2 regions of the Vagococcus luciliae genome follow, and region 2 is predicted to be linked to the other one. Evidence: a T-box and tRNA genes for the amino acid it is inferred to sense, from the RefSeq annotation. Region 2 holds a T-box; the other holds one or more tRNA genes.
The links. A T-box is a leader RNA that pairs with one kind of tRNA and senses whether it is charged. The one in region 2 lies ahead of cysS (cysteine--tRNA ligase), so its partner is inferred to be a tRNA-Cys.
Positions count from the first base shown of each region.

Region 1 (15,520 bases), 360 kb from region 2:
AGTGATAAGATCCATTGTCGAAAGGGAAACAGCCCAGACCACCAGCTAAGGTCCCAAAATACATGTTAAGTGGAAAAGGATGTGAGGGTGCACAAACAACTAGGATGTTGGCTCAGAAGCAGCCACCATTTAAAGAGTGCGTAATAGCTCACTAGTCGAGTGCCCTTGCGCCGAAAATGTACCGGGGCTAAACATGTTACCGAAGCTGTGGATAGAACCTTTGGTTCTATGGTAGGAGAGCGTTCTAAGGGCGTTGAAGCTGGATCGTAAGGACTGGTGGAGCGCTTAGAAGTGAGAATGCCGGTATGAGTAGCGAAAGACAGGTGAGAATCCTGTCCACCGAATGACTAAGGTTTCCTGGGGAAGGCTCGTCCTCCCAGGGTTAGTCGGGACCTAAGCTGAGGCCGATAGGCGTAGGCGATGGACAACAGGTTGAGATTCCTGTACTCGTTTGTTTTGTTTGAACAATGGAGGGACACAGGAGGCTATGAGATCGTGCGACTGGAAGTGCACGTTCAAGCAACGAGTTTTGATAAGAGTCAAATGCTTTTATCTTTAAGAACAAGTTGTGATGAGTAGGGAAATAAAGTACCGAAGTCTCAATGTCACACTGTCAAGAAAAGCTTCTAGTTAGAAACAAATGACCCGTACCGCAAACCGACACAGGTAGTCGAGGAGAGAATCCTAAGGTGAGCGAGAGAACTCTCGTTAAGGAACTCGGCAAAATGACCCCGTAACTTCGGGAGAAGGGGTGCTGAACGCAAGTTCAGCCGCAGTGAATAGGCCCAAGCGACTGTTTATCAAAAACACAGGTCTCTGCAAAATCGAAAGATGACGTATAGGGGCTGACGCCTGCCCGGTGCTGGAAGGTTAAGAGGATGGGTTAGCAATAGCGAAGCTCAAAATTGAAGCCCCAGTAAACGGCGGCCGTAACTATAACGGTCCTAAGGTAGCGAAATTCCTTGTCGGGTAAGTTCCGACCCGCACGAAAGGCGTAACGATTTGGGCACTGTCTCAACGAGAGACTCGGTGAAATTTTAGTACCTGTGAAGATGCAGGTTACCCGCGACAGGACGGAAAGACCCCATGGAGCTTTACTGTAGTTTGATATTGAATGTTTGTGACACATGTACAGGATAGGTAGGAGCCGTAGAAATCGGAACGCTAGTTTCGATGGAGGCGCTGGTGGGATACTACCCTTGTGTTATGACCATTCTAACCCGCACCACTTATCGTGGTGGGAGACAGTGTCAGATGGACAGTTTGACTGGGGCGGTCGCCTCCCAAAAGGTAACGGAGGCGCCCAAAGGTTCCCTCAGAATGGTTGGAAATCATTCGTAGAGTGCAAAGGCAGAAGGGAGCTTGACTGCGAGAGTTACAACTCGAGCAGGGACGAAAGTCGGGCTTAGTGATCCGGTGGTTCCGCATGGAAGGGCCATCGCTCAACGGATAAAAGCTACCCTGGGGATAACAGGCTTATCTCCCCCAAGAGTTCACATCGACGGGGAGGTTTGGCACCTCGATGTCGGCTCGTCGCATCCTGGGGCTGTAGTCGGTCCCAAGGGTTGGGCTGTTCGCCCATTAAAGCGGCACGCGAGCTGGGTTCAGAACGTCGTGAGACAGTTCGGTCCCTATCCGTCGCGGGCGTTGGAAATTTGAGAGGAGCTGTCCTTAGTACGAGAGGACCGGGATGGACATACCTCTGGTGTACCAGTTGTTCTGCCAAGGGCATTGCTGGGTAGCTATGTATGGACGGGATAAACGCTGAAAGCATCTAAGCGTGAAGCCCCCCTCAAGATGAGATTTCCCATTCCTTTAAGGAAGTAAGACCCCTGAAAGATGATCAGGTAGATAGGCTAGAAGTGGAAGTACAGTGATGTATGGAGCGGACTAGTACTAATCGGTCGAGGACTTAACCAAGATAGCGGTGGACAATTATATTGATACTAACTTAACATCCAGTTTTGAGTGAATCATCACTCAATAAAAAACAGATAAGTGCGGTGACGATGGCAAGAAGGATACACCTGTAACCATGCCGAACACAGAAGTTAAGCTTCTTAGCGCCGAGGGTAGTGAAGGGTTTCCCTTTGTGAGAGTAGGACGTTGCCGTGCTTATATCATTATCCGGCATAGCTCAGTTGGTAGTAGCGCATGACTGTTAATCATGATGTCGTAGGTTCGAGTCCTACTGCCGGAGTTCTTTTAATTAAGGTAAAACTCTGGAGAGTTGTCCGAGTTGGCCGAAGGAGCATGATTGGAAATCATGTAGGCGGTAATAACTGTCTCAAGGGTTCGAATCCCTTACTCTCCGTATACTAAAAGAAATTATTATACTGGCCCGTTGGTCAAGCGGTTAAGACACCGCCCTTTCACGGCGGTAACACGGGTTCGATTCCCGTACGGGTCATAAAATATAATACAAACCATAATCAGGTTCCGTGGTGTAGGGGTTAACATGCCTGCCTGTCACGCAGGAGATCGCGGGTTCGATTCCCGTCGGAACCGTTATTGGCGCAGTAGCTCAGTTGGTAGAGCAACGGATTGAAGCTCCGTGTGTCGGCAGTTCGATTCTGTCTTGCGCCATTTGGAGGGGTAGCGAAGTGGCTAAACGCGGCGGACTGTAAATCCGCTCCTTCGGGTTCGGCAGTTCGAATCTGCCCCCCTCCATATTTAAAGGGGTATAGTTTAGCGGTAGAACTACGGTCTCCAAAACCGTCAGCGTGGGTTCGATTCCTACTACCCCTGTTAATAATATGGCGACTGTGGCGAAGTGGTTAACGCACCGGATTGTGGCTCCGGCATTCGTGGGTTCGATTCCCATCAGTCGCCTTTTTATTATTGGGCTATAGCCAAGCGGTAAGGCAACGGACTTTGACTCCGTCATTCGTTGGTTCGAATCCAGCTAGCCCAGTTTATTAAAGGCGGTATAGCCAAGTGGTAAGGCAGAGGTCTGCAAAACCTTTATCATCGGTTCAAATCCGGTTACCGCCTCTTGTTTTGCCGGCGTGGCGGAATTGGCAGACGCGCTGGACTCAAAATCCAGTGCCCATTGAGGGCGTGCCGGTTCGACCCCGGCCGCCGGTATAATCTAGTAAAAAGAGCTTTGAATGATTTCATTCAAAGCTCTTTTAGTATATTCAAATCAAATTAGTATAACTATTGAATTATATTATGTATAATGTAGGTCAATATAAGTCAATAGTTTTACGTTATTTTTGAAGGGTGAGATTTTTATGGAAAATAAAAATATGTCTGATATTATTGAAGACTATCTAAAAGAACTACTACAAAATGAAGATATTATTGAAATAAAACGCGCTGAAATTGCCAATCAATTTAATTGTGTCCCATCACAAATTAATTATGTTATTAACACAAGGTTTACTGTTCCAAAAGGTTATCGGGTAGAAAGTAAGCGTGGTGGTGGTGGGTATATTCGTATTGTAAAAGTTAAATTGATAAAATATAAAACCAGAATATGTGAAGAAATCCCAGATATGATAAGTAATGGTTTGACAGATAGTGATGCATTTGCTATTTTAAATGAATTGCAAGATAATGATATAATAACTGTACGTGAAAAGTATTTACTTAATTCAGCATTTAAATTAACAGGTATTAGCCGCTCGGAAGAAGAAAAATTATTGAGGGCGAACATGATGATTGATGTATTAGAACGACTAACTTATGAAGAACAGGAGTGATAGATATGGGTGAATTATTTACTAAAAGGGCTAATGAAGTTCTGAATCTTGCACAAGAAAGTGCTAAATATTTTAGACATGATGCAGTTGGAACAGAGGATTTATTACTTGCTTTAGCGAAGGAACCAAGAGGTATTGGTGGAAAAGCAATGAGATATTTTGATATTGATGATACTTATCTGTTTGATGAAGTTGAACAGATTGTCCAATATGGACGTTATAAATCTAAAGAAAACGAATTACTTCCTTATTCTCCGCGAGCTAAGGATGTATTAGCTTTCGCAGGTGAAGAGGCTAAACGGCTAGGTGCGCCAAGTATTGGAACAGAACACATCTTACTTGCTTTGGTCAGAGAAGATACATTATTATCTGCTAGGATTTTAAAAAACTTAGGAGTGGAACTTCCCAGGTTACGTAAAGATATAATGAGAAGAATTGGTATTACAGAAAATAATAAAAATGGTAAAAATAGAAAAGCGACTAAGAATTCGGTGGGTGAAGGAACTCCTACACTAGATTCTTTGGCACGAGATTTGACACAGAGTGCTAGAGAAAAACGATTAGATCCTTTAGTTGGTCGCGAGACAGAAGTTGAACGATTGATACAAATTTTAAGTCGTCGGACTAAAAATAATCCGGTACTTGTTGGAGAACCTGGTGTTGGAAAAACAGCTATTGCCGAAGGTTTAGCGCAACGGATTATCGAAGCTAATGTACCCAAAGATATGCGAAATAAACGTGTGATGATGCTTGATATGGGAGCAGTAGTTGCTGGGACTAAGTATCGTGGTGAATTTGAAGATCGAATGAAGAAGTTAGTTGATGAAATTTATCATGATGGACAGGTTATATTATTTATTGACGAGTTGCATACTCTGATTGGTGCTGGTGGTGCTGAAGGTGCTATAGATGCATCTAATATACTAAAACCAGCATTAGCTCGTGGAGAATTGCAAACAATAGGGGCAACAACGTTAGATGAATATCAAAAATATATTGAGAAAGATTCTGCGTTAGAACGTCGATTTGCTAAAATTATGGTTGATGAACCTACTGAAGAAGAAACGATTAATATTTTGACAGGATTAAAATCTCAATATGAAGAACATCATCAAGTGGCAATTACTCAAGAAGCTGTTGATGCAGCTGTGAAATTGTCTATTCGCTATATTAATGATAGACAATTGCCAGATAAAGCTATTGATTTGATAGATGAAGCTGCAGCAAAAGTACGATTAAATCAAGCTGAAAAACCATCACCTATTGTAAAACAACAAAAGGTATTAGCTAATATTTACCAAGAAAAAGAAGAAGCTATTATTAAGCAACATTTTTCTGAAGTAGTAGAGATTAGAGAAAAAGAAAAGAAAGCTTTAAAAAAATTAGCTAAACTTGTTGAACAACAAGAAAAAGTAGAAAATGGCTATACACAAAAAGTGACGGAGTATGATATTGAATCAATTATTTCACAATGGACGGGCATTCCATTGACTCAACTGGAGAAAAAAGAGAGTGAACGATTACTTGATTTGGAAAAAGTACTGCATAAACGTGTTGTTGGTCAAGAAGAAGCAGTTGATTCCGTATCCCGTGCGATTAGACGTGCAAGAAGTGGATTAAAGAGTCCAAATCGTCCAATAGGATCATTCATGTTTTTAGGACCAACCGGTGTTGGAAAAACAGAATTAGCCAAAACGATTGCAGAAGTGATGTTTGGTTCTGAAGAAGCCTTGATTCGAGTTGATATGTCTGAATTTATGGAAAAACATAGTACGAGTCGTTTAGTTGGATCACCTCCTGGATATGTTGGATATGATGAAGGAGGGCAATTGACTGAACGGATTCGTCAAAAACCTTATTCTGTGGTGTTACTTGATGAAGTGGAAAAAGCTCATCCAGATGTATTTAATGTTTTATTACAAGTGTTGGATGATGGGCATTTGACAGACGCTAAAGGTCGTAAAGTCGATTTTAAAAACACGATTATTATCATGACATCCAATATTGGAGCAACAGCTTTACGAGATGAAAAAACAGTCGGATTTAGTGTGGTAGATGAGACAAAAGATTATAAAGCGATGAAATCTCGTATCTTAGAAGAATTGAAAAAATCATTTAGACCTGAGTTCTTAAATCGTGTAGATGAGGTGGTTGTGTTCCATTCACTAAATAAAGAACAACTACATGATATCGTGAAGATCATGTCTAAAGATGTTGTTGAGAGATTAAAAGAACAAGATATTATATTAAAACTCACTCCTGCTGCAATTGATGTTATTAGCAGTGAAGGATTTGATCCGGAATATGGTGCTCGTCCAATTCGTCGTGCTTTGCAAAAAGAAGTCGAAGATAGACTGAGTGAGTTGCTCTTGTCTGGTGAACTTCAAACAGGTGATACAATTACTTTAGGAGCATCTAAGGGTAAAATTAATACACGAATTAAACAAGTGCAACAAGTGTAGTTAAAAGCGTTAGTTATTTACATAACTAGCGCTTTTAACTTGTGAAAGAATTGCGATAAGTTTAGTCTATATGGTAGGATAAGAGTGTTTATAATGAATAGGAGTGTCTTATATGATAGAAATGAGTGTAACGGTTGATTCATTCGATCAAGCACGTCAATTAGTTGAATTAGATATCGACGTTTTGTGTTTTGGAGAAGAAGAATTTGGCTTAAGATTACCACATTATTTCACAAGAAAAGAAATGTCTGAGTTGGTTGAATTGGCTCATAAACATGGGAAAAAAGCTCGTGTTGCAGTGAGCGCGATTATGCATCCAGATAAAATGGAAAAAATACCAGAATATTTACAGTTTTTAGAATCAATTGGAGTAGATGATATTATTGTAGGCGATCCTGGTGTGATTTATGTATTACAACGTGACGGGTATCAGTTGCCATATGTTTATAATGCGGAAACCATGGTTACAAGCTCGAGACAGGTTAATTTCTGGGCAAAACGTGGAGCAAAAGGTGCTATCTTGGCAAGAGAAATTCCATTTGAAGAATTGCAACATATTGGAAAAGAAGCGGATGTGTTTACGGAAGTACTCGTGTACGGGGCAACCTGCATTCACCATTCTAAACGGCCATTGATTACAAATTATTTTAATTTTACTCAACAACAAGACAATGTATCGAAAGAGGATGGGTTATTTATATCTGAGCCTAAAGATAAAGAAACGCATTATTCTATTTTTGAAGACAAACACGGCACACACATTTATGCAACGAATGATGTAGACTTAATGTTTGAATTAAATGAATTATACGAAGCAGGTTTAAACCATTGGAAATTAGATGGGATGTATACCCCTGGAGAAGCATTTGTGACGATTGTATCGTGCTTTATTGAAGCTAAGAAAGCGTTGATTGCTGGAATTTGGACAGAGCAATTGGCAAAAAATTTACAAACCATTGTGATGGAAAATCATCCAATTGGGAGAAGTTTAGATACTGGTTTTTATTATTTAGATCCTGAAGAAATAAAATAGGAGAGAGTAAAGATGACAAATACATTGAAACGACCAGAAGTATTAGCACCAGCTGGAACTCTTGAAAAATTAAAAGTCGCCATTCATTATGGGGCTGATGCGGTCTATATTGGTGGAAATGCTTATGGATTAAGAAGTCGTGCTGGAAACTTTTCTTATGAAGAAATGGAAGAAGGCGTGGCATTTGCTAAAGAACGTGGTGCAAAAGTTTATGTTGCGGCTAACATGGTAACTCATGAGGGAGATGCGAAAGGTTCGGGTGAATTTTTTAGAACGTTACGAGATATTGGAATTAGTGCGGTTATTGTATCTGACCCTGCATTAATAGAAATCTGTATTACAGAAGCACCAGGACTACCTGTCCATTTATCAACACAATCTTCAGCAACGAATTTTGAAACTCTTGAATTTTGGAAAAATGAAGGATTGGAACGCGTCGTGCTAGGACGTGAGGTTTCAATGGATGAAGTAGCAAAAATCCGTCAAAATACAGATATCGAGATAGAGGCATTTATTCACGGGGCGATGTGTATTTCTTATTCTGGTCGTTGTACGTTATCAAATCATATGAGTCACAGAGATGCTAATCGTGGTGGCTGTTCCCAATCTTGTCGTTGGAAATATGATTTATTTGATATGCCTTTTGGCGAAGAGAGACGTTCATTGACAGACACAGGAGAAGTGAGTGAGCCGTTTTCTATGAGTGCGGTGGATATGTCGATGATTGAACATATTCCTGATTTGGTAAAAAATGGTGTCGATAGTCTAAAAATTGAAGGACGAATGAAGTCGATTCATTATGTGTCAACAGTTTCAAATGTTTATAAAAAAGCAGTGGATAGCTATATATCGGATCCAGAAAATTATGAATGCAAACAAGAATGGATTGATGAGTTATGGAAGGTAGCCCAACGAGAATTAGCGACTGGTTTTTATTATCATACACCCACTGATGAAGAGCAACTATTTGGAAAACGTCGAAAAATACCAGTGTATAAGTTCATAGGAGAAGTGTTAGACTACGATGAAGCAACAAAAATTGCCACAATTAGACAACGCAATCATTTTAGATTGGATGATCAGATTGAATTTTATGGACCAGGGTTTACACATTTTGAACAAGACATCAAAGAGATGTGGAACGAAGATGGTGAATCAATCGAAAAAGCACCTAATGCCATGATGATTGTTAAAATGCCTGTTGAACAACCAGTTAAACCTGGTGATATGATACGAAAACAAAAATAAGAAGGAGGTTATAATGATGAAAACATATGATTATATAGTAGTTGGTGGCGGTAGTGGAGGGATTGCTTCTGCGAATCGTGCTGGAATGTATGGTGCCAAAGTGTTATTAATAGAAGGCAATGAGCTTGGAGGAACATGTGTTAATGTTGGCTGTGTTCCTAAAAAAGTCATGTGGTCTGCTTCTCAAATGAATGATATGTTGCATCATCAAGCTTATGAATATGGATTTGATGTGACAGTTGACGAGTTTGATATGGCTCGTCTAGTAGAAAATCGTCAAACATATATTAAGCGATTGAATGGCTTGTATTTAAAAGGGCTAGAAAGCAACGGAGTGACTCATATTAAAGGTTACGCTAAATTTAAAGAAAAAAATGTCGTGGAAGTTAATGGTGAAACATTTACGGCTCCTCATATCTTGATTGCGACTGGCGGAAAAATCATTCGTCCGAATATTCCAGGAGCAGAATACGGAATTGATTCAAATGGTTTCTTTGAATTAACTGAGTTACCAAAACGTGTGGCGGTTGTTGGGGCAGGATATATCGCCGTTGAAATTGCAGGAGTATTACACGGATTAGGTGCAACAACTCATCTAGCATTTAGGCGAGATACTTTTTTACGTAACTTTGATGAATTGTTGATTCATGGTTTGACAGAAAGTTATGAAAAAAGTGGTATGCAGTTGCATGCAAATAGTGTACCAGAGCGTGTTGAAAAAATATCTGAAGGGTACGTATTACACTTTGAAAATGGAAAATCTTTAGAAGTCGATGAGATTGTATGGGCGATTGGTCGTGTGCCAAATGTGGATGGACTCAATCTTGAAGTGACTGAAGTTGAGTTAACAAATAAAGGTGCAATCAAAGTAGATAAATATCAAAACACCACACAAGAAGGTATTTATGCTGTGGGAGATGTCATTGATAAAATCAATTTAACCCCTGTTGCAATTGCTGCTGGTCGTCGTTTATCAGAGAGATTATTTAACAATCAAGAAAATATGTTTCTTGAGTATCATACAGTTCCAACAGTCGTATTTTCTCACCCAGCGATTGGAACAGTTGGACTGACTGAAAAAGAAGCAAAAGAGCAGTATGGTGAAGATGAAGTAAAGGTTTATACTTCTCGATTTACCCCAATGCAATTTGCCATTACAGAAGTACGTGAAAAATGTTGGATGAAACTCGTCTGTGTTGGTAAAGAAGAAAAGATTGTTGGATTGCACGGCATCGGTTTAGGAGTCGATGAGATGTTACAAGGATTTGCTGTAGCAGTCAGAATGGGTGCAACAAAAGCAGATTTTGATCAAACAGTCGCGATTCATCCAACTGGAGCAGAAGAATTTGTCACAATGAGATAGATAGCGTAAATTGAATTAATTATTAGGTGAGAACAATTGAAAAAATTTTGAAACTACCTAATCTATCGGGTATAATAAGTGTGTTAAATAGATGTATATAAGGAGGATTATTTATGGATATCGAATTTTTAGCACGTTTCCAGTTTGGGATGACAACCGTTTTCCATTTCTTTTTCGTGCCGATGTCTATCGGAATGGCTTTCGCCGTTGCGGTGATGGAGACAATGTATGTTGTCAAAAAAGATAAAATCTATAAAGATATGGCAAAATTTTGGGGAAATATTTTCTTAATAGGTTTTGCTGTAGGGGTTGTAACAGGGATTATCCAAGAGTTTCAATTTGGAATGAACTGGTCTGAATACTCTCGTTTTATGGGGGATATTTTTGGAGCACCTTTAGCAGTTGAAGCATTACTTGCTTTCTTTATGGAATCAACGTTTATTGGACTATGGATGTTTGGTTGGGACAAATTCAATGAAAAATTGCACTTATTATTTATTTGGTTAGTATCAATCGGAACAGCTTTATCAGCGTTATGGATTCTTGCGGCAAACTCATTTATGCAAAATCCAGTAGCCTATTCAATTAATGAAGCAACAAATCGTGCAGAATTAACAAGTTTTGTTGGTTTACTAAAAAATCATCAATTATGGGTAGAATACCCTCACGTTTTATTTGGAGCGATTGTGACAGGTGGTTTTGTCATTGCTGGCTCATCAGCATGGAAAATGCTAAAAAATAAGGACATGGAATTCTTCAAAAAATCAATGAGAATCGGTTTGATTATTGGTTTGGTTGGTTCAATTTTAACCATTGTTGCAGGACACCAACAAATGATTGCTGTCGCAGATGATCAACCAATGAAATTTGCTGCAATGGAAGGAATCTATGAAGATACCTCTTCACCAGCTCCTTGGAACATTATTGCATCAATTGATACGAAAGATAAAGAAACAAAATGGGAAATTTCTGTTCCTTATTTATTAACTATTTTAGGTGGGGAAGATAAATATATTGGTATGGATCAAGCCAATAAAGAATTACATGACGAATATGATACGAAATTTGGTTCAGAGATGGATTACTATTTACCAGTTAAGACGTTATTCTGGGGATTCAGATTTATGGCTGGTTTTGGTTCTTTAATGGCATTGATGGCCATAGTGGGATTATATCTCCTTCGTAAAAATAAAATTCAAAGTATGAAATGGATGCTATGGCTATTTGTAGCAGGTATTAGTTTCCCATTCATTTCTAATACATTTGGTTGGTTAGTGACTGAATTAGGACGTTCTCCATGGACTGTGTATGGATTGTTCACTATTGCAGACAGTGTTTCCCCAAGTGTGACAGCAACATCATTGTTAATTAGTAATATTGTTTACTTCTTATTATTTAGTGTACTAGGTTATGTGATGTTTATCTTCTGTAAACGCGCAGTGAAAAAAGGACCTTACTACGTTGATCCGTCTGAAGCTAGAAAAGATGGTATTGACCCATTTGCAAAGGGGGTTCTGTAAATGAGTAATTTACAATTTTTATGGTTCATTTTAATCGGCGTTCTATTTTCAGGATTCTTTTTCTTAGAAGGCTTCGACTTCGGTGTTGGAATGGCTGTTAAGCTAGTTGCTCGTAACAAGCGTGAACGTGATCAAGTCATTGAAACAATTGGGCCTGTTTGGGAAAGTAATATGGTTTGGTTAATTACTGCTGGAGGTGCAATGTTTGCCTCATTTCCAGAGTGGTACGCATCATTATTTAGTGGGTTCTATTTAATTTTACTATTTATCTTAGTTGGTTTAATTATTCGTGGCGTATCTTTTAAATTTAGAAGTAGTTCTGAAAATGCAAAAGAGCGTAATACATGGGAGTGGGCTTTGTTTTTAGGAAGTATTATTGTTCCATTTCTATTTGGAATGATGTTTGTCGACTTAGTTATAGGTCTTCCACTAGATGCTACTAAAAATGTGATGAATGCTACCTTTACTGATTATATTAATTTATTTTCTATCGTAGGTGGTGTGGCCGTGACGTTAGTGAGCTTTTTACATGGTTTAAACTACTTACGTCTTAAAACAGAAGGAAATGTCCGTGAACGTTCATTGGCTATTGCAAAAAAATTATACCCAGTATTATTTGCTGGTTTAGTCGTTTTTGCTATTTTAGCTTATTTGAAAACAGACTTCTTTACTGAACGTTTTACTTCATCTTTAATTCTGTTAGTTTTAATCGTTGTTTTTGCGGCACTTGCTGCTTATGGTACTTATAAAGACAAAGAAGGATTATCATTTATTTCAACTGGATTAGTCTTTGTTGGAATCGTAGCATTCTTATTTAATGGGTTATTCCCACGTGTTATGATTGCACAAGACTCACAATTTAGCTTGCTAATTGAAAATGCGTCAAGTACCCCTTATACTTTGAAAGTAATGACAATTGTTACTGTAGTTTTATTACCAATTGTGTTACTTTATGTGGCTTGGGCATATAAACAATTTACAAAACGTGTCAAGATAGATAGATAAAAGGAGTTGTACCTAATTGATTGATAAGAATTTATTTCGTATTGATAAAATTAGGTCGGTCTTAATTGGGCTTGTAGGGTTAGGAATCCTACAAGCCTTATTAATTATCGGGCAGGCTTATTTTTTATCAAAAGGGATTAGTGCGTTATGGAATGGTGAAACTGTTGTGTCTCAAACCATGCCGCTTGTTTGGTTTTTTACGTGTTTTTTTGGAAGACAGTTAGTATTATATATAAGAGACAAGTCACTTGATAAGTATGCATATAAAGAAGCTAGAAAAGTACGCCAACAGTTGTTACAAAAGATTTTTAGACTAGGACCTAATTTTGTTCAAAAAGAAGGTACTGGAAATATGGTTACTATGACGATTGAAGGCATTGACCAAGTAGAGAATTATATTACTTTAATTTTACCGAAATTAACGAATATGATGGTGATTCCTTGGATTATTTTATTGTTTGTTTTCACGCAGGATATTCGTTCTGGTGTCATTTTATTACTTGTCTTTCCAATTATCATTTTATTTATGATCATTTTAGGATATGCGGCACGAGCAAAAGCAGATAGGCAATATGAGGGATTTCAACTACTAAGTAACCATTTTTTAGATTCACTGCGAGGAATTGAAACACTCTATTTTTTAGGTCTTAGTAAAAAATATGAGAAAAAAGTACATGAAATGAGCGAAGATTATCGAAAAGCAACGATGAGTACGTTGAAAATTGCTATCTTATCAACCTTTGCGTTGGATTTCTTTACTACTTTATCTGTTGCTATCGTCGCGGTATTTTTAGGTTTTAAGTTAATGAATGGTCAAATTGAGTTGTGGCCTGCTTTAACAACGTTAGTCTTAGCTCCAGATTTCTTTTTACCATTACGAGATTTTTCAAATGACTACCATGCGACATTAGATGGTGGAAATACATTAAAATCTATTTTTTCAATACTGGATCAAAAAGAATTAGCAAATGATGAAACAGTCGACTTAAAAGGTTCATGGAATGAATCAGATAAATTATCATTAAAAAATATGTCGTTAAAATATAATGAATCACAAGAAGGAACAACCTTGACGGATATTTCTTTTGACTGGCAAGGTAGTGGGAAAATTGGAATTGTTGGGTTATCAGGATCTGGTAAGTCAACGTTGATTAAGCTATTAGGCGGATTCTTAGAAGCAACAAAACCAAATATTCATATTAATCAGTCTGCCATGACCAATCTACACAAAAAAGCATGGCAAGATCAATTGTTTTATATTCCGCAAGACCCTTATATATTCCATGGTTCATTAAAAGAAAATATTACATTTTATCGACCTGACGCTAGCTTTGAAGAATGTGCTGAAGCAGTGAAACAAGCGGGTCTAATTGATGTTATAGAAGAATTACCAGAAGGATGGGATACAGTGATTGGTGAAGGTGGTCACCTATTAAGTGGTGGTCAGTATCAACGTATTGCTGTTGCTAGAGCTTTATTAGATAAAGAGCGAAATATTTTATTATTTGATGAACCTACCGCCCATTTGGATGTGGAAACAGAGTATGAACTAAAAGAAACGATATTACCATTATTTGAAAATAAGTTAGTATTTTTTGCCACACATCGTCTACATTGGATGAGAGAGATGGACTATATTTTAGTGATGGAAGATGGAAAAATAGTTGAACAAGGAACATATCATGAACTGCGAGCTAAAAATGGTACCTATCAACACTTTGTAAATCAATTGAAAGGAGGGTTATAGAAATGAAACAAAATTATCTATTATTAACTAAAAAAGATCAATGGGTTAGACCATTTTTTAAAAAGTATAAAAAATTATTAGCTTTAGTTTTGTTTCTTGGATTTCTAACCTTTTTTTCAGCAGCAGCTTTGATGTTCACATCTGGCTACTTAATCAGTAAGTCCGCTGCAAAACCTGAAAATATTTTGTTAGTTTACGTTCCAATTGTGCTAACACGTGCATTTGGTATAGCAAGACCAACATTTCGATATATTGAGCGTTTAGGAAGCCACAATTGGGTGTTAAAAATGACCTCTGATATACGTGTTCGTTTATATCGTTCTCTTGAAACTGAAGCAGCAAATACGAAAGAAAATTATCAGTCAGGGAGTTTATTGGGTATATTAGCAGAGGACATTAATCATATTCAGAATCTTTATTTAAGAACCATTTTTCCTATTTGTACCTCATTTATTTTATATGTATTTATTATTATTGGATTGGGTTACTTTTCATTACCTTTTGCGGGCTTGATGTTGTTATTATTTGCGTTGATTTTAGTGGTATTACCACTAGCAGCAGTGTTGGTTAATAATGCTAGAGTATATCGTAAAAAAGCGAAAAAACATGAACTCTATAATGATTTAACTGATGCAGTATTAGGTGTTGCTGATTGGCAATATAGCGGACGTTATGAAGAATTTCTAACACAGTACAATGAAGCAGAAGCGAACGTTAGAAAAGAGGATTACCAATTAAATCGTTACTCTCGTTTAGAAGGTATTGTGAAGCAATTGATTTTTGGTATCATAGCTGTTGCTTTATTTATATGGGCTGGTAATTATTTTATTAGCCAAGGAACTCCTGCTGCATTAAACTGGATAGCAGCATTTGTTTTATCTTTTTTTCCATTGCTAGATGCTTTTAGTCCAGTGAGTGATTCGGTAAAAGAATTACCTATTTATGAAGATACAGTGCAAAGATTATCTCAATTACCGAATCCTGAAAAGGAAAACAAACAAGGCGTAAAAGCAGATATAGTATTAACCTCTACAACAATTGAATTAAAAGATGTTGGTTTTAAATATCCTCAAGGAAAACGAGAGTTATTATCTCATTTTAATCTAACTATACCAGAAGGACAAGTTGTGGCGTTACTTGGAAAAAGTGGAACAGGGAAGACAACGTTAACTCAGATTATTCGTGGCGATTTAACGCCAACAGCTGGAAAAGTTTTAGTAGGTGGTATGGACATCAAAGAATTAGAAGGACAGCAAGCTAATTATTTTGGTGTATTAAATCAACATCCATACTTGTTTAACACAAGCTTAAAAAACAATGTACGTTTGGGAAATTTAAATGCAACAGATGAAGAAGTGTTAGAAGCAATTGAAGCGGCTGGATTAAAACGAGTGGTGGACCGTCTTCCACAAGGAATGGATACGTTAGTTGAAGA
Region 1 covers NZ_CP102451.1:355,234-370,753, reverse strand. Annotated here, with positions in the region: rRNA gene G314FT_RS01960 (23S ribosomal RNA) at 1-1,920, shown strand, start outside; rRNA gene rrf (5S ribosomal RNA) at 2,000-2,115, shown strand; tRNA gene G314FT_RS01950 (tRNA-Asn) at 2,127-2,200, shown strand; tRNA gene G314FT_RS01945 (tRNA-Ser) at 2,225-2,314, shown strand; tRNA gene G314FT_RS01940 (tRNA-Glu) at 2,339-2,410, shown strand; tRNA gene G314FT_RS01935 (tRNA-Asp) at 2,436-2,508, shown strand; tRNA gene G314FT_RS01930 (tRNA-Phe) at 2,514-2,586, shown strand; tRNA gene G314FT_RS01925 (tRNA-Tyr) at 2,590-2,670, shown strand; tRNA gene G314FT_RS01920 (tRNA-Trp) at 2,678-2,748, shown strand; tRNA gene G314FT_RS01915 (tRNA-His) at 2,760-2,832, shown strand; tRNA gene G314FT_RS01910 (tRNA-Gln) at 2,843-2,914, shown strand; tRNA gene G314FT_RS01905 (tRNA-Cys) at 2,924-2,994, shown strand; tRNA gene G314FT_RS01900 (tRNA-Leu) at 3,003-3,087, shown strand; gene G314FT_RS01895 (CtsR family transcriptional regulator) at 3,237-3,707, shown strand; gene G314FT_RS01890 (ATP-dependent Clp protease ATP-binding subunit) at 3,713-6,169, shown strand; gene G314FT_RS01885 (peptidase U32 family protein) at 6,282-7,202, shown strand; gene G314FT_RS01880 (peptidase U32 family protein) at 7,215-8,450, shown strand; gene gor (glutathione-disulfide reductase) at 8,467-9,813, shown strand; gene G314FT_RS01870 (cytochrome ubiquinol oxidase subunit I) at 9,927-11,333, shown strand; gene cydB (cytochrome d ubiquinol oxidase subunit II) at 11,334-12,338, shown strand; gene cydD (thiol reductant ABC exporter subunit CydD) at 12,355-14,085, shown strand; gene cydC (thiol reductant ABC exporter subunit CydC) at 14,088-15,520, shown strand, end outside.
Region 1: it encodes a tRNA-Cys, which carries the amino acid that the T-box ahead of cysS (cysteine--tRNA ligase) is inferred to sense. The anticodon was not compared.

Region 2 (15,520 bases):
CCACTTATTATACCGGCAATTATTATGTTAATTACAGGATATTTAGGTTTTAGAGTTGGAACAATGAAAACTGAAGATTTTAAAAAACTTTTTATGCCAAAATCAAAAAAAGTATCAGAGGACATCTTAGACCGTCGAGTTGATGATTATTTTCATAAATACAAAGTATTAGATACTAGTGTTATTATTGACGGGCGTATTTATGATATAGCTAAAACTGGGTTCATTGAAGGAACATTGTTAATTCCAAATTTTGTTTTATATGAATTACAATACATTGCGGATTCAGGCGATAGTATGAAACGCGTTCGCGGGCGTCGGGGGTTAGATATCTTAAACGCCTTACAAAAAGAAGAAAATATCTCGGTTGAAATGTATGAAGGCGATTTTGAAGATATTCAAGAAGTTGATAGTAAATTGATTAAGTTAGCTAAATTGTTAGATGGAATTGTCGTGACAAATGACTACAATCTTAATAAAGTCTGTGAATTTCAAAATGTGCCAGTATTTAACATTAACGCGTTAGCTAACGCGGTTAAACCAGTTGTCATACCTGGTGAAACAATGGATGTTGTTGTAATGAAAGATGGAACAGAACGACAACAAGGTGTAGCATATTTAGATGATGGGACAATGGTTGTGGTTGAAGATGGTAAACACTTTATGAATAAAAAAATTAACGTCATCGTGACCAGTGCACTACAAACAGCAGCGGGTCGAATGATTTTTGCTAAGCCTAGTCATTCCCAAACAACATTAAATGCTGATTAATTGTTAAAAAAGTCTTAAGAAAGTGCCTTTACTATTTAAGTAAATGAATGTAAACTAAAGGCATAGGAAGCGATAATACGTGAACAAGGAAGGTAATATCATGGGAAATAAAGTACGTGTCAGATATGCACCAAGTCCAACAGGTCATTTGCATATTGGAAATGCCAGAACAGCATTATTTAATTATTTATTTGCTCGTCATCATGATGGCGATTTTATTATTCGTATTGAGGATACAGATCAAAAACGTAACATTGAGGATGGAGAAAAAAGTCAGTTAGATAACTTAGCATGGTTAAATATTGATTGGGATGAGTCACCTGCTAAACCAGGTGCTTATGGTCCTTACCGTCAATCAGAAAGAAAAGATATTTATCAACCATTAGTCGATCAATTATTAGCTAGTAATTTGGCTTACAAATGCTACTGTACAGAAGAAGAATTAGAAGCAGAACGTGAAAGCCAACGTAGCCGTGGTCAAATTCCACGTTATAATGGAAAATGTGCTCATTTAACACCAGAACAACAAGCAGCAAAAGAAGCTGAAGGTATCACACCAGTTGTTCGTTTTAGAGTGCCAAAAGGCGAAGAATACACATTTGATGATATTGTGAAAGGAAATATAACCTTTGAATCTGATAGTGTTGGTGGAGATTTTGTTATCTTAAAGCGTGATGGCATGCCAACTTATAATTTTGCCGTAGCCGTGGATGATCATTTGATGAAAATCACGCATGTTTTACGTGGGGATGATCATATTGCAAACACACCCAAACAATTAATGATCTATGAAGCATTTGGTTGGACACCACCAAGATTTGGTCATATGACATTAATCATTAATACTGAAACAGGTAAAAAATTGAGTAAACGTGATGAAACGATTCTACAATTTATCGAACAATATCGTGAATTAGGTTATTTACCAGAAGCAATGTTTAATTTCATTAGTTTGTTAGGCTGGTCTCCAGTGGGTGAAGAAGAAATCTTTAGCCAAGAAGAATTGATTAAAATATTCGATGCTGATCGTTTAGGTAAATCTCCTGCAGCGTTTGATAATAAGAAACTTGAATGGATTAGTAACCAATACATGAAGCAACTTGATAGAAAAACAATGGCAGAGATGGCCTTACCTTATTTAATTGAAGCAGGATTAGTAGAAGAAAATCCAACTGCTGAAAAACAAGCTTGGGTTGAAGAATTAGTGAGTCTTTACCAACCACAAATGAGTTATGCAAAAGAAATCGTTGAATTATCAAGTTTATTCTTTAATGATACATTGTCATTTGATGAATCTGCTAAAGAAGTCCTATCAGATGAACAAGTGTCAGAAGTATTAGAAGCATTTAAAGCTCAATTGAATGAATTAGATGAATTTGATGTTCCAACAATTAAGAAAGCCATTAAAGCTGTTCAAAAAGAAACAGGAGCTAAAGGTAAAAAATTATTTATGCCAATTCGTGTAGCAGTCAGTGGACAAATGCATGGTCCAGAATTAGCAGAAACGATTCTTTTATTAGGTAAAGAGCAAGCAACAGAACATATTAATTTAGCATTAAAAGAAATACAAGGATAAGAAAAGTAAGTGATAAATTGTCTTTAGAGAGCTTGTGGTGGGTGCGAACAAGTGTTAATTTATCAGTGAAGTGCCTCTTTGAGTAGGATAAGTGAAGTAAGTAGCTTGTCTCGTGTGATAGACGTTATGTTATCAAAAAGATTCACTGTATCAAGTGAATGAAGAAAAGTGGAACCACGTGAGAACGTCTTTTAACAAACAATTTGTTAAAAGACGTTCTTTTTTTATCTATGAGAGGAGCAAGTATATGGGAATACAGATATATAATACATTAAGTCGAAAAAAAGAAAATTTTGTACCAATTAAACCAAATGAAGTGAGCATGTATTTGTGCGGTCCGACTGTTTATAATTACATTCATATAGGAAATGCTAGAAGTACAGTCGCTTTTGATACAGTTAGACGTTATTTTGAATTTAGAGGATATAAGGTTAATTATGTCTCAAACTTTACAGATGTGGATGATAAAATCATTAAGACGGCTAACCAGGAAGGAATTTCAACGAAGGAATTAGCAGATAAATATATAGAGGCTTTTAAAGAAGATACGGGAAAACTAAATGTTCAACCAGCTTGTTTACATCCACGTGTTGTTGATCATATTGATGATATCATTGAGTTTGTTTCTGTTTTAATTGATAAAGGTTATGCATATGAGTCACAAGGAGATGTGTATTACCGCACACGACTATTTAAACCTTATGGACAATTAAGTAATAAAAGCATAGATGAGTTAGAGACAGGTGCTAGTCAAAGAACTGGTACTGAATCAGCTAAAAAAGAGGACCCATTAGACTTTGCTTTATGGAAAGAAGCAAAAGAGCATGAGGTTTCATGGGATTCTCCATGGGGAAAAGGTCGCCCAGGATGGCACATTGAGTGCTCTGTGATGGCAACAAAACATTTAGGTGATACAATAGATATTCACGCAGGTGGTCAAGACTTAGAATTTCCTCATCATGAAAATGAAATTGCTCAAAGTGAAGCAAAAACTGATCAGACATTTGCTCATTATTGGATGCATAACGCTTATTTAACAGTCGGTGAATCAGGTGAGAAAATGAGTAAATCACTTGGTAATTTCATAACGGCACATGAATTGATGAAAGACGTTTCACCAGAAGTTGTGCGCTTTGCCTTATCAACCACTCATTATCGTCGTCCAATGCCATTTAATGACACCACGATTAAAGAAGCAACGACTAATTTAGGACGTATTAAAAGTAGTTACAATAATGCGAGTTTCCGATTAGAAACGTCAGTTGATTCTTTAGAAAACGATCATGATTGGTTAAAAGAATTATCTACTTTGATGATGGAATTTGTCACAGAGATGGACGATGATTTTAATGCCGCAAATGGTATTACAGTAGTTTATCAGTTAGTGAAACACTTAAATCGTTACTTAGAAGAAGAGATGGTTTCTAAGGAAGTTATATCTGCCTATCAAGAAACGCTAGAAAAATTAATGCTTATTTTTGGTATTGAACTAGCTAATAGCGAGGATTTATTAGATGAAGATATTGATGCGTTAATTTCTGAGAGAAATACGGCACGTAAAGAAAAAAACTTTGCTAGAAGTGATGAAATTCGTGATTTATTAAAAGAACAAGGGATTATTTTAGAAGATACCCCTCAAGGAACAAGATGGAGTAGAAGTGAATGACAAATGAAAAAGACTATACCTTACTAAGTGGATTAACTCTTGCTTACGTGGGGGACGCCATATATGAAACATATATCCGTGATTATTTAGTAAAAAGTGGACAAACACGCCCCAATCAATTACACCGTTTAGCAACACACTATGTATCAGCTAAAGCACAACATTATTTGATTGAGCAAATGATGGAACAAGGACTTTTAACTGATGAAGAACAAGATATGTATCGACGCGGCCGCAATGCCAAAAGCCACACAAGTGCAAAAAATACTTCCGTGTCGGTGTACCGATCATCCACAGGTTTTGAAGCATTGATGGGATATTTACATTTAACAGAACAAAAAGAACGCTTAGAAGAAGTCATTGCATGGTGTATTCAAACAATAGGAGAAAAAAATAATGAGAAAACCGCAAAATAAACGCAAGTCAGAGAGACAACGCCCGAAATTTGATAAAAAACATCAACAAGAAGCAGATGTACCAACACCAGAGATGGATGATGTGGTATTAGGAAAGCATGCCACAATAGAAGCACTACAAGCTAATCGCGGCAATAAATTATTTTTACAAGAAGATATTAAAGGAAATAAGATTGAAGAGATTAAGCAACTTGCTCAAGAAAAGATTGTCTCTATTAAATGGGTCCCAAAATCTAAATTAGATGAAATGGTAGATGGATTAAATCATCAAGGGATTGTCTTAAAAATTACCCCATATGAATACCTATCATTATCTGAATTACTTGAAAAAACAAAAGAAAAAGAAAATCGTTTTTTCTTAATTTTAGATAGTATTATGGATCCACATAACTTAGGTTCAATTTTACGGACAGCTGACGCGGTAAATGTTGATGGTGTGATTATTCCAAAACACCGTGCAGTTGGTGTGACACCAGTTGTGGTTAAAACCTCTACTGGGGCAGTGGAGCACATCCCTATTTCACGCGTGACAAATTTATCTCAAACAGTGAAAGAGCTTAAAAAAGACAATATTTGGGTATTTGGAACCGATATGGAAGGAACAGACTATACTCAATGGAATGTATCAGGAGATATTGCTTTAATTATTGGTAATGAAGGAAAAGGTATGGGACAAGCGCTCAAAAAAGAGGTCGATGAAATGATTACTATTCCAATAGAAGGTCATGTACAAAGTTTAAATGCTAGTGTTGCAGCTGGCTTGTTAATGTATGAGGTATACAGAAAGAGGAGATAAACAATGGAGGGCATCATATGACACGAAAATTAAAACATCAAGTCCTTTTTGTCGATGGTTATAATATGATTGGTGCTTGGCCTGAATTAAATCGCTTAAAAAAGCTAGATAAATTAGGAGATGCGAGAGATCAGTTATTATTTATTCTATCGAATTATGCTAAATATAAAGGAATCGAAATCATCGTTGTATTTGATGCCCAACTTGTTCCAGGTATTCAACAGACGTATGATAAGTATGGATTAACAGTTATTTTTACAAAAGAAGAAGAAACAGCAGACACATACATTGAACGGGAAGTTCCCAATAAAATGAATGCTTTATCAACCGTTCGTGTAGCAACGAGTGATTTAGCAGAGCAGTGGGTGGTTTTTTCTCAAGGAGCGTTACGTGTTTCAGCAAGAGAACTATTTAATTCAATTAAAGAAATGGAAAAAGAAATTAAAACTGATACACAAGATTATAAGTACCAAAATTTAAGACGAAATAGTCCATGGAATCAAGAACAAGTTCAAACATTAAAAGAATTATTTGATGAGTTAATGTATCATTGATATTAAGTCACAAAACCCAATGATTTAAGTAGAATTACTGGGCTTTGTGATTTATTTTTTTGATGAAATAATAATGGCTTCCACTACTGATTTAATAAGATAACCTAAACCTGATATAATAAATCCAATAAATAATATACTAGAAACATCTGCAAAAAAGTTTTCTAATTGTGGGTTACCAAATAAACCAATCAAATAAAAAATAATACTTAAACTAAGTAAAATAATAGCAATTAAAAAAATAATAGCATTAACAGTTAATTGTTGATTTTCTTGATTATTAAAAAATTTTTTCATAATATATCTCCTTTAACAATATGATTTTTATTATCATAATATAGATTTCAGTTTGAAGTAAAGAGAAAAAATTGGATAGTAAAAGACCAAAAAAGGACGACTATCTTTAAAAAGATAATCGTCCTTTTTTTATTTGGTTATGTTTTTAATCATATCAGACATCATTTTTCGTTGGTATTCTGTTGCATAGGCTTGAGATAACTCAGATTGTTTGTCTTTACTTGTTGCTAAAGTAGGATCTTTAGTGATAGCTTCTTTTAATCTAGAAGAAACATAGTTTTTCGTTTCGGTTTCTAATAAGTCTTTTTTACTAGCCATCTCTTCTCCAAGTTTTTTTGCTTGGTCTGTGCTTAGCTCTAACCAGTCTTTTGGAATGTAGAAAATATTTTCTTTTGAAACATATTCCTTGTTATTACCAGATATACCAAAAAGCATTTGATACATAGAGTTTTTATATACCCAACGAGTAGTCTCGGTTTTCAGTAAGGCTTGATTATCGTCGCTTGTTTTAACAATATTGGTTACATGGTTAGTCCCAGTTTGAGTGAGTTTTTTTTGAGATGGCTTTGTTTTATATAAATAAATTTTTTCATCACTAGTTCCTAATGGTTGATAAAGTAATATATTCACTTGGTCATTGTCAGTTGAACTGGCAATAGAAATTTCTTTTAGTGTTTTTTCTTCTTTCATCCCAAAATGATGTGAATAGTTCATTCCCATTAGAGTGATACTTCCAATAAATAAGATACCAAATACGACAGTTAAAATATATTGCCATGTTGATTTTGCGAAAATAAATGTGAAAGCAAATAGTAACACACTAAGAATAACTAAGACAACAATCATGATATAACCTCCTTATCTCGAGTTGCTTTTTTTGATGGTTCATGAATGAAAAATGTAATAACTAAACCGATTATACCGAAACAAACAGCCACTAAGAAGGCCGCATGATAACCAGTTAAAGTTGCATTGGTAGCTAGTTCTTTATACTCAAGAGGAGCAGATTTTAATAGAGATTCTTTGGGTAAAGCATTTTTTGTTTGATTTGTTAACACACTGATTAAAATAGCCGTACCAACTGAACTAGCAACTTGTCTAAACGTATTATTTACTGCAGTACCATGTGTTATTAAATGTTTTGGTAATGAATTCATTCCCAAGGTGGTTAGAGGCATCATAACCATTGAAATACCAAACATACGTACCGCGTATAACGTAATAATATAAATTACAGGAGTTGTTTCAGTTAAAAACATAAAAGGGATTGTGGCACATGTTAATAAGAACATTCCCATAATACCAAGTTTTTTCGCGCCATGTTTATCAAAAATACGACCAGTTACGGGCATCATAATTCCCATAACTAATGCGCCAGGTAGCAACATTAAACCAGAATGAAAAGCGGATTCACCACGGATATTTTGAATATAAAGTGGCAGAACCATTTCTGCACCAATCATTGCCATTGTGGCTAAACTTGAAAGAATGGTAGCGATAGTATATGTCTTTGATTTAAATACTCTAAGTTCTAAGAAAGGCGTTTTAGTGGTTAATTGTCGCCAAGTGAAAATGATAAGGGTAATAATACCAACGACTAAAAATGCTATCACTTTAGTGCTTCCCCAACCATCGTTCCCAACACTAGAGAAACCATAAAGTAGTGAGCCAAATCCTAAAGTAGACAAACAAATTGATAGGACATCAATGGCAGGATTTGATAATTCGAGTACACTCTTCATTGCAAAAAATGACAAAATGATCACTAAGACAACAATAGGAATGACCATATAAAATAAGTCACGCCATACGTAATGATCAATGATATAACCTGAAAGTGTAGGACCTAATGCAGGGGCTAATCCAATAACAATACCAGCCCCCCCCATAGCTGCACCACGTTTTTCAGGCGGGAAAATATTTAGCATAATATTTTGCATCAAAGGCATGGATACGCCAACACCAGCCGCTTGAACTAATCGACCAATTAATAGCATTGAAAAAGTCGGAGCAATTGCACAAAGAATCGTTCCAATTAAAAAAATACTCATGGCCCCAATATACAAGTTTTTTGAATTAAATTTATTCATTAACCAAGCTGATATAGGAATCATAATCCCATTAACTAATAAAAATCCAGTTGTGAGCCATTGAATGATAGCAGCAGACACATCAAATTCTTTCATTAAAGTTGGAAAGGCTGTTGTTAGTAAAGTTTGATTTAATACAGTACAGAAAGTCCCGATTAAAAGTACCGCAACGAGTAAGCTGCGTTTATATGTGTTCCCATGAATATCAACGGGTTGTAAGTTTTCCATATAATAATCCTCCTAAAAATTATTTTTATAACAGTAAAACAATATACACTTCTCTAACGTTGTTGTCAATGATGTTGACATGATTGTTAAGTGAGTGTATATTAATGTAGTTAACCATTTTATAGAAAGTAGGGCAATTATTATGGTATCTAAATTTAAAGACTGGATAGAACAAGAAGATATTCGTATGGGAATCAGTGAATTAACAAAAAAAACTGAGACAACGACTAGACAGTTAAGATATTGGGAAAAAAAAGGATATATCCAATCCATTCAGCCGGATCCTAATAGCCCAAGATCATATAAGCTAAGTGAGATTATTAAAGTGGAATTGATTAAAGAATATCTGGATAGTGGATATAAATTATCTATGGCACACGAAAAAGCAATGGCAAAATTATCTAAAATGAAACGATTCCGTGAAGTTTTTTCAAATTACTTTAAAGATGCTGAAATTTTAGATGATCAGTATGAAATATTTACGATTGGACCATTTAGTGAGACAAATGAAAAAATAACTATTAAGCATGATTCAGTTAATAATACATTAAGTTATGAAATAAAAAAAATAGAGGAATAATAAGGATGAATAGCTATAAAAATATCTAAATGATAACAAAAAATTCATATTTTTTTTATAAAAATAACAAATTATTATAAAATAAGGGATGTTATAATAACGAGGAAGAGAGATAACGCTTTCAATAAACAAGGAGACTTATGATTATGAGAGAGGATATTTTTGACTTATTAAAGGAACGTGCTGTGAAAGGATGTTCCTATTCGTTTGACTATATTTTTGAAACATACAAGCCTATTGTTTATCGTTCGAAGAAAGTATATCATTTATACCATTATGAGACAGACGATTGGTTGCAAGAAGGAAGAATCGTATGTTTCAAGTCCTTACAAACATATGATGTTAAACGTGGAGCAACGTTTGGTAGTTACTTTCGAATGAATTTTAAGAACCATATATTTTCTTTGATAAGGAGACAAGAAGCTCATAAAAGAAGAGTAGATAAAGAGTGCATCACTTGCGGAGGGGATATTGACATGATGTCTCATGTGATTGAAAATCGCCCACTAGAAACCATTAAATATATATTTTATAAAGAAAATACGTTTCTTTTTGCGGAATCATTATCTGATTATGAACGTCAAGTGTTCGTAAAATATACATTAGAACAGGAATGTAAGATGTTAAAAGAAAAAAGAGCCTTAACTCGAATTAAGAAAAAGTTTGTTCATCACTATATTAACCCATAAAAAAATAAAAGTGTTTATCTCTCTTATTAAAAATGTTTAATTATTCTTTGAAAAAATGAAAATACTATTGATAAATAAAAACGATTGTGGTAAAATTTGTCTTTTTTGTTCGCCTATGATATAATTGGTATAAGAGGTGAATAAAATGTCTTTAAGTATCTCCACCATAAAAGAAGAATTAGAACATAAAGTCGGTAGTAGAATAAAATTAGTTGCTCAAACTGGTCGTAAAAAGCAGACTGAGCGTCATGGAGTGTTAGCTGAGTTATATCCATCAGTTTTTATTGTACAACTAGATCAAGATGAAAATTCATTTGAACGTGTGTCATATAGTTATACAGATATTTTAACACATTCAGTGGAAGTATTATTTCATGAAAATGAAGAAGAATTAATAGGATAAGAAAGATATAGAGCCTAGTAGTCCTAAGGCTTTTTATTTTTGTATAAGGGGGACAAAGGATGAAAAAAGTATTATTTGTTTGTTTAGGTAATATCTGTCGTTCACCTATGGCAGAAGTAGTTTTTAAAGATAAAGTTGAAAAAAATGGTTTGTCAGATAAGATTGACGTATCTTCTAGAGCGACTGGTAGCTGGAATGAGGGAGATGCGCCGCATAAAGGAACGCAAGATAAATTGAAAGAAGTTGGTTTGTCTTGTGAGGGGGTACATGCAAAAAAAATTTCCTCTGATGATTTTCATCAGTTTGATTATATTATAGGGATGGATGAAAATAATATTCGAGATTTAGAAGGATTATCACCTGATATTGAATCATTACATAAAATTCATTTATTATTATCAGAAGAAGTTGGGTTGGATAAAAAAATTATACCGGATCCTTATTATACCGGAGATTTTGATTTAACTTATGAGTTGATAGATAAGGGAACAACAAAATGGTTAGAAAAAATTGAACAGGAAATTAGTTGATTTTGTCAAATAGTATGCAAATAAAAAGAGTTAGGAGCTAAATGTTCCTAACTCTTTTTATTTTAATCTTAATGAGATAATTTGTGAAAAATTAATAAGTATAATCAACATTTTTTTAATAAATAGGTCAAAATTTGGTTTCAAGAAATTAAAAGGTGACGATACCAATACGAGATAAATTAGAAACTTGTATATCATAAGATTCTTTTATGATGAATGAGTTGGATTTTTATTTTTAGTCAATTTTCGGTTATTTTGTAGTTAGTTTTGAACATTAAAAAAAAATAAAAAGCATCATATACTCATTTTGTAAGTAACAACAAATTCAAAAAAGGGGTATATAAGGATGACCAATAAAACTAATAAAATACAACCAGAAAATTTAAATAATACAAAATTAAAGAAGAAACGTAAAAAAAAAAAACATAGACAATCATCTGTTCATTCTGCCTGTTCAACCAAGGCTATAAAAAATGGAAAAGTAGTCGTTAAAAAAAGAAAACAAATAACAGAACAAGAAATAATTAACGAAAAAAAGGAGTTATCAAATAAAAAGAATATAAAAAGGTTGAGTGTGGGAGCTATTTTGATTGCTACTTTAGGATTAAGTACAACAGCTGTTGCTTTAAATCATCATAATTATCATCAGGAAGAACCAGAAATAAAGCAACATGTGGTTACAAAAGAATACAAACCTGGTAGTCTAACGTACGAAAAAGTTCAAAAAAATAACGAAAAAAACAATAAAGAGGAAATTAATAAAGAGGAAATTAATAAAGAGGAAATTAATAAAGAGGAAATTAATAAGATGGAGCCTCAAACTAATAATACAGCGGTTAATGAAGTACAAGAATCTGCAGCATCTCAAGAAGAATTAGTACAAGAAACAGTAATGGAACCAGAATCAATTTCTGTTTTTAGCCAAGAAAAATCCTCGGGAAGCGATGAATTACATGGTGTTCAGATACAACCAGCTATGACTTTAAATATTTTAGGGGAAATTATTTATTATCAAAATGGTGGACAAATAGCAGGACAAAGTATTATTGATGCAAACTCTGATTCTGAAGCATCTACATGGGGGGGAGCTCAAATATTTTCTGGAAATGATGGGCTCAACACACATTTTATCGGTCACAATCCTGGAGCATTTAGCATTATTTTTAGTTTATCAATTGGAAATCAAATAGTGGTAACTGATTCCATTGGGACATCTCAAACATATGTTGTGGATTCTATTTGTCAAGTAACAGATGATGGTGTAGATACTAATACGGGTACTGACTTATATGATATGATTGCTGGAGAAGGTGGAGGAGAAAGGATTACTTTACAGTCATGTATTAATGATGAAGTTAACTTAATTATTTTTGCTTCTGCACAATAGATAAAAAACACGATATTTGTAGTAAATATCGTGTTTTTGTTTACTTTTAGTACCTATATTGCATAAAATATGTTAAAATTTATTTAATTAATTATGTGTTTAAGGAGGATGGGTAGTGTGAAACACATTTTGAATAAAGATACTGAAAGACAGCAGCGTTTAATTATGTTGATGTTTAAGGATGATAAATGGAAATCAGCAAAATATATATCAGATACCTTATCTTGTAATATAAAAACATTAAGACAAGATATTGAATATTTAACAACTACTTACGAGGATGTTTTAATATGTGATTATTCAAAAAATATAGGTTATAAATTTTTTGTTAAAACAGGACATAGTATACAAGAAATATTTTTGGATTGGATTAACCACTCACTATTTTTTTCGATTATTACTGACGTATTTTATCAAAAAAATAAAGATGATAAAGATTATTTTTATAATACTTATTTTGTTAGTGAAACAACGTTGAAACGTCAAGTGGCTATTATAAATTATCATTTGAAAGAATTGGGTATATCTCTAAGTTTGAGTCAAATGAATTTTAAAGTAACGGATGAATTTGTTGCTCGGATATTTTTTGGCAATCGTGAAATGGAAAAGCGATCTATTTATGATTGGGATGATTCACAAATACAAAATCAACAATATGCCTTTCAAATTATTGAGATTTTAGAAGACTTCCATCAGATTAAATTAACTGTACTACAAAAAAATATGATGGCTTATTTTGTCCTTTGTTCAGTCATTCGTTCATCAGGAGGATTTTATTTAGATGAACCTAATATAATTGAGAGTCCATTGATGATTCATAAAAACGTTCAAGGTATTTTACGTTCGTTTAAAGACCCTAATAACAATATGAAGTATTTAACTTCTAAGGAGCAGATAAATGATACACTACGGTTTCTTGATAAATTTTTTGAAAAATTGAAAGTGACGTATACTTCGAAATTAGCAACAGATATCAGTGAAGAATTGATAGAACTTATTGTGGATAAAATGAAAACAGAAATAGGCGTTTTTGATAAGACATTATTAGTAAAAGATATTGGTTATATTCTTTTTGTCAAGGAAAATTATCCTTATAAAATGAGCTATATCAATCATAGAGGGTACTTTAATTCAGCTGCTATACAGATAAAATACCCTGTTTTTTACCAAGCAGTAATGGATAGTTTTAATCAATTATCTAACGATCATATCTGGTTAGCTACCTATACTCCTGAATTAATAAATAGTTTATTTAGGTATTGGAACGCACAAGATTATGGATATATCACTAGCATTAATCAGGTGAAAGTATTTATTTCAACCACGCTTAATGAAAATCAGGTGAAATTAAATCAATATATTTTTGAGAAAGCATTTAAGAATAAAATGGTTGTTATTGGTTATGAGTGTCAAAAGGCAAGTTGTAATGTTGATCCAACAAACAAAATATTAGCAGAAGCTGAACTAGTTATATGTAATCATCAATTTTATCAAGGTTTAGATAATATCATTATAGTAGATGATATTATTGATGATGCTAAGTTGTATTATATTAATCAACGACTAAATAAAATTCAAACTGAAAAAATGACAGGACTCTAATTTTCTCTTTATAAAACCATTTATTGGTTTGTTAAATTTGGATAATTTTCGTTACACTAAACTCTTAAAGGTAGGGTGAGTGGAGAATATGGAAATAAGAGAACTAATTTCTTATTATGAAAAGGAAATATATCATTTATTAGAGGATCAACGACGATTTCCTTATGATAATTTAGAAATCAATCAAACGATTACGATTTATCGAAAGTTTATTACTGAATTAAAACAACTGCTTTTTTAATCAGTTGTTTTTTATTTTAATAAATTTGTTCAAAAAAGATAGTAAAAAGAGGTGTGTGAATTGGGATTAATCTTAAATAAAAGTACAGAAAGACAAAGGCAACTTATTTTGTTTATTGCCCGAAATTATGAATGGGTCACAGCACAGGAGTTAGCAGATTATTTAGATTGTAATATAAAAACAGTTAGACAAGATATTAGTTATTTGGAAGAAAATTATGCCGATATTATTACAGTAGAATATTCTAAACAATTAGGTTATAGATTTTATACGATGGATGGACGTAATGTATTAGAAATTTATTTAAATTGGAGCCAGGAATCTCTTTTTTTCTCTATTTTATCTGATTGTTTTTTTGGAAAGAATACTAGCTTAGATTATTTCTATGATACTTACTTTATTAGTGAGACAACGTTAAAACGTCAAATGTCATTGATTAATCGAACTTTAAAAAAATTGGGTATTTCTGTTAGTTCTTCAACAGGACAATTGAAAGTAAAGGATGAACGGATATTAAGATTTTTTTATGCTTTATTTATTATTGAAAAACAATCTATTTACGAATGGAAAGATATGGATATGAATCAGAAAATATTATTTGACATAATAGGTATCTGTGAGCAATATTTTAATATTAATTTGAGTAATATCCAAAAAAATATTTTTTCTTTTTTTATTTATACATCTGTTATTCGCTCAAGTCAGGACAAGTTTTTAGATTTTGTAACAGCAATACCGTCTGATTTTGAGCAAATTGTGTCTCAATCTTTAAAAATATTAAAACATGAATCAACTTTTGATGTTTTTTTGACTAGTGAGGCACATTATAGAGATAGTTTACAATTTGTCTATGTGTTATTTAGTCAATTAGCTGATCATTATCACTCTCAAGAGGTGGAAGGTTTAACAACACATTTTATTTTCTCTATATCTAGTAAGATGAAAGTTGATGAAAAAGTTCTTGATTATCAGGGGATAAAAAAAGAATTAGCCTACGTTTCTTTTATGAATGATGTTTATCCTTATCAACTAAATTTGGTTAGTTTACGAAGTGAATTAAATGCTAAATCTATTAAATTACAGTATCCAATTTTTTATGATATTGTATCCCAAAGTTTAAAAGAATTAGAAATAAATACTCCTTGGATTCGTTTTTATAAGCCTTTATTGATTAGTCGTGCCTTTAGGTATTGGGATTATAAGGAATTTGAGAGTCTTACTAAAATTAAGCCTGTTTCAATAGTGGTCTCGACAACTTTAGAGAAAAATCATGCTGAGATTTTAAGTTATATTTTAAAACAAACATTTCAAGCTAAAATTAGAATTGTAGGATTAGAATATGAAAAGACATTATTTAATAGTAAAGAAACGAGGGATTCTTTGAATAAAGTCGATATTGTGATAACGAACCACCTCTTTTATCACGACTTAGATAATGTGATTATTGTAGATGACGTTATTGAAAATAATCGATTAGAAGCTATTAAACGTTTAATAGATGGTATATTAATGAAAAATACTGAACAAGGTTTGGAATAATATTGCTGAACAGTCATTGAAAAAGATTGTGAAAAATGATACACTCGATGTGAAAATCATCACAATTTTTTTAGGAGGGATGGACTGTGGAAAAACACAAAAATATGAGAATGGTCCCTAAAGCAACAACTAAGCGCATACCACTCTATTTTAGA
Region 2 covers NZ_CP102451.1:718,294-733,813, forward strand. Annotated here, with positions in the region: gene G314FT_RS03760 (PIN/TRAM domain-containing protein) at 1-771, shown strand, start outside; gene gltX (glutamate--tRNA ligase) at 872-2,347, shown strand; T-box leader at 2,332-2,542, shown strand; gene cysS (cysteine--tRNA ligase) at 2,595-4,013, shown strand; gene G314FT_RS03775 (Mini-ribonuclease 3) at 4,010-4,429, shown strand; gene rlmB (23S rRNA (guanosine(2251)-2'-O)-methyltransferase RlmB) at 4,410-5,225, shown strand; gene G314FT_RS03785 (NYN domain-containing protein) at 5,243-5,779, shown strand; gene G314FT_RS03790 (hypothetical protein) at 5,831-6,076, opposite strand; gene G314FT_RS03795 (DUF4811 domain-containing protein) at 6,206-6,922, opposite strand; gene G314FT_RS03800 (MDR family MFS transporter) at 6,919-8,394, opposite strand; gene G314FT_RS03805 (MerR family transcriptional regulator) at 8,537-8,974, shown strand; gene G314FT_RS03810 (sigma factor) at 9,121-9,663, shown strand; gene G314FT_RS03815 (Veg family protein) at 9,809-10,066, shown strand; gene G314FT_RS03820 (low molecular weight protein-tyrosine-phosphatase) at 10,126-10,596, shown strand; gene G314FT_RS03825 (sortase domain-containing protein) at 10,943-11,983, shown strand; gene G314FT_RS03830 (helix-turn-helix domain-containing protein) at 12,101-13,585, shown strand; gene G314FT_RS03835 (hypothetical protein) at 13,674-13,826, shown strand; gene G314FT_RS03840 (AcpB/EbpR/MafR family transcriptional regulator) at 13,887-15,365, shown strand; gene G314FT_RS03845 (redox-sensing transcriptional repressor Rex) at 15,470-15,520, shown strand, end outside.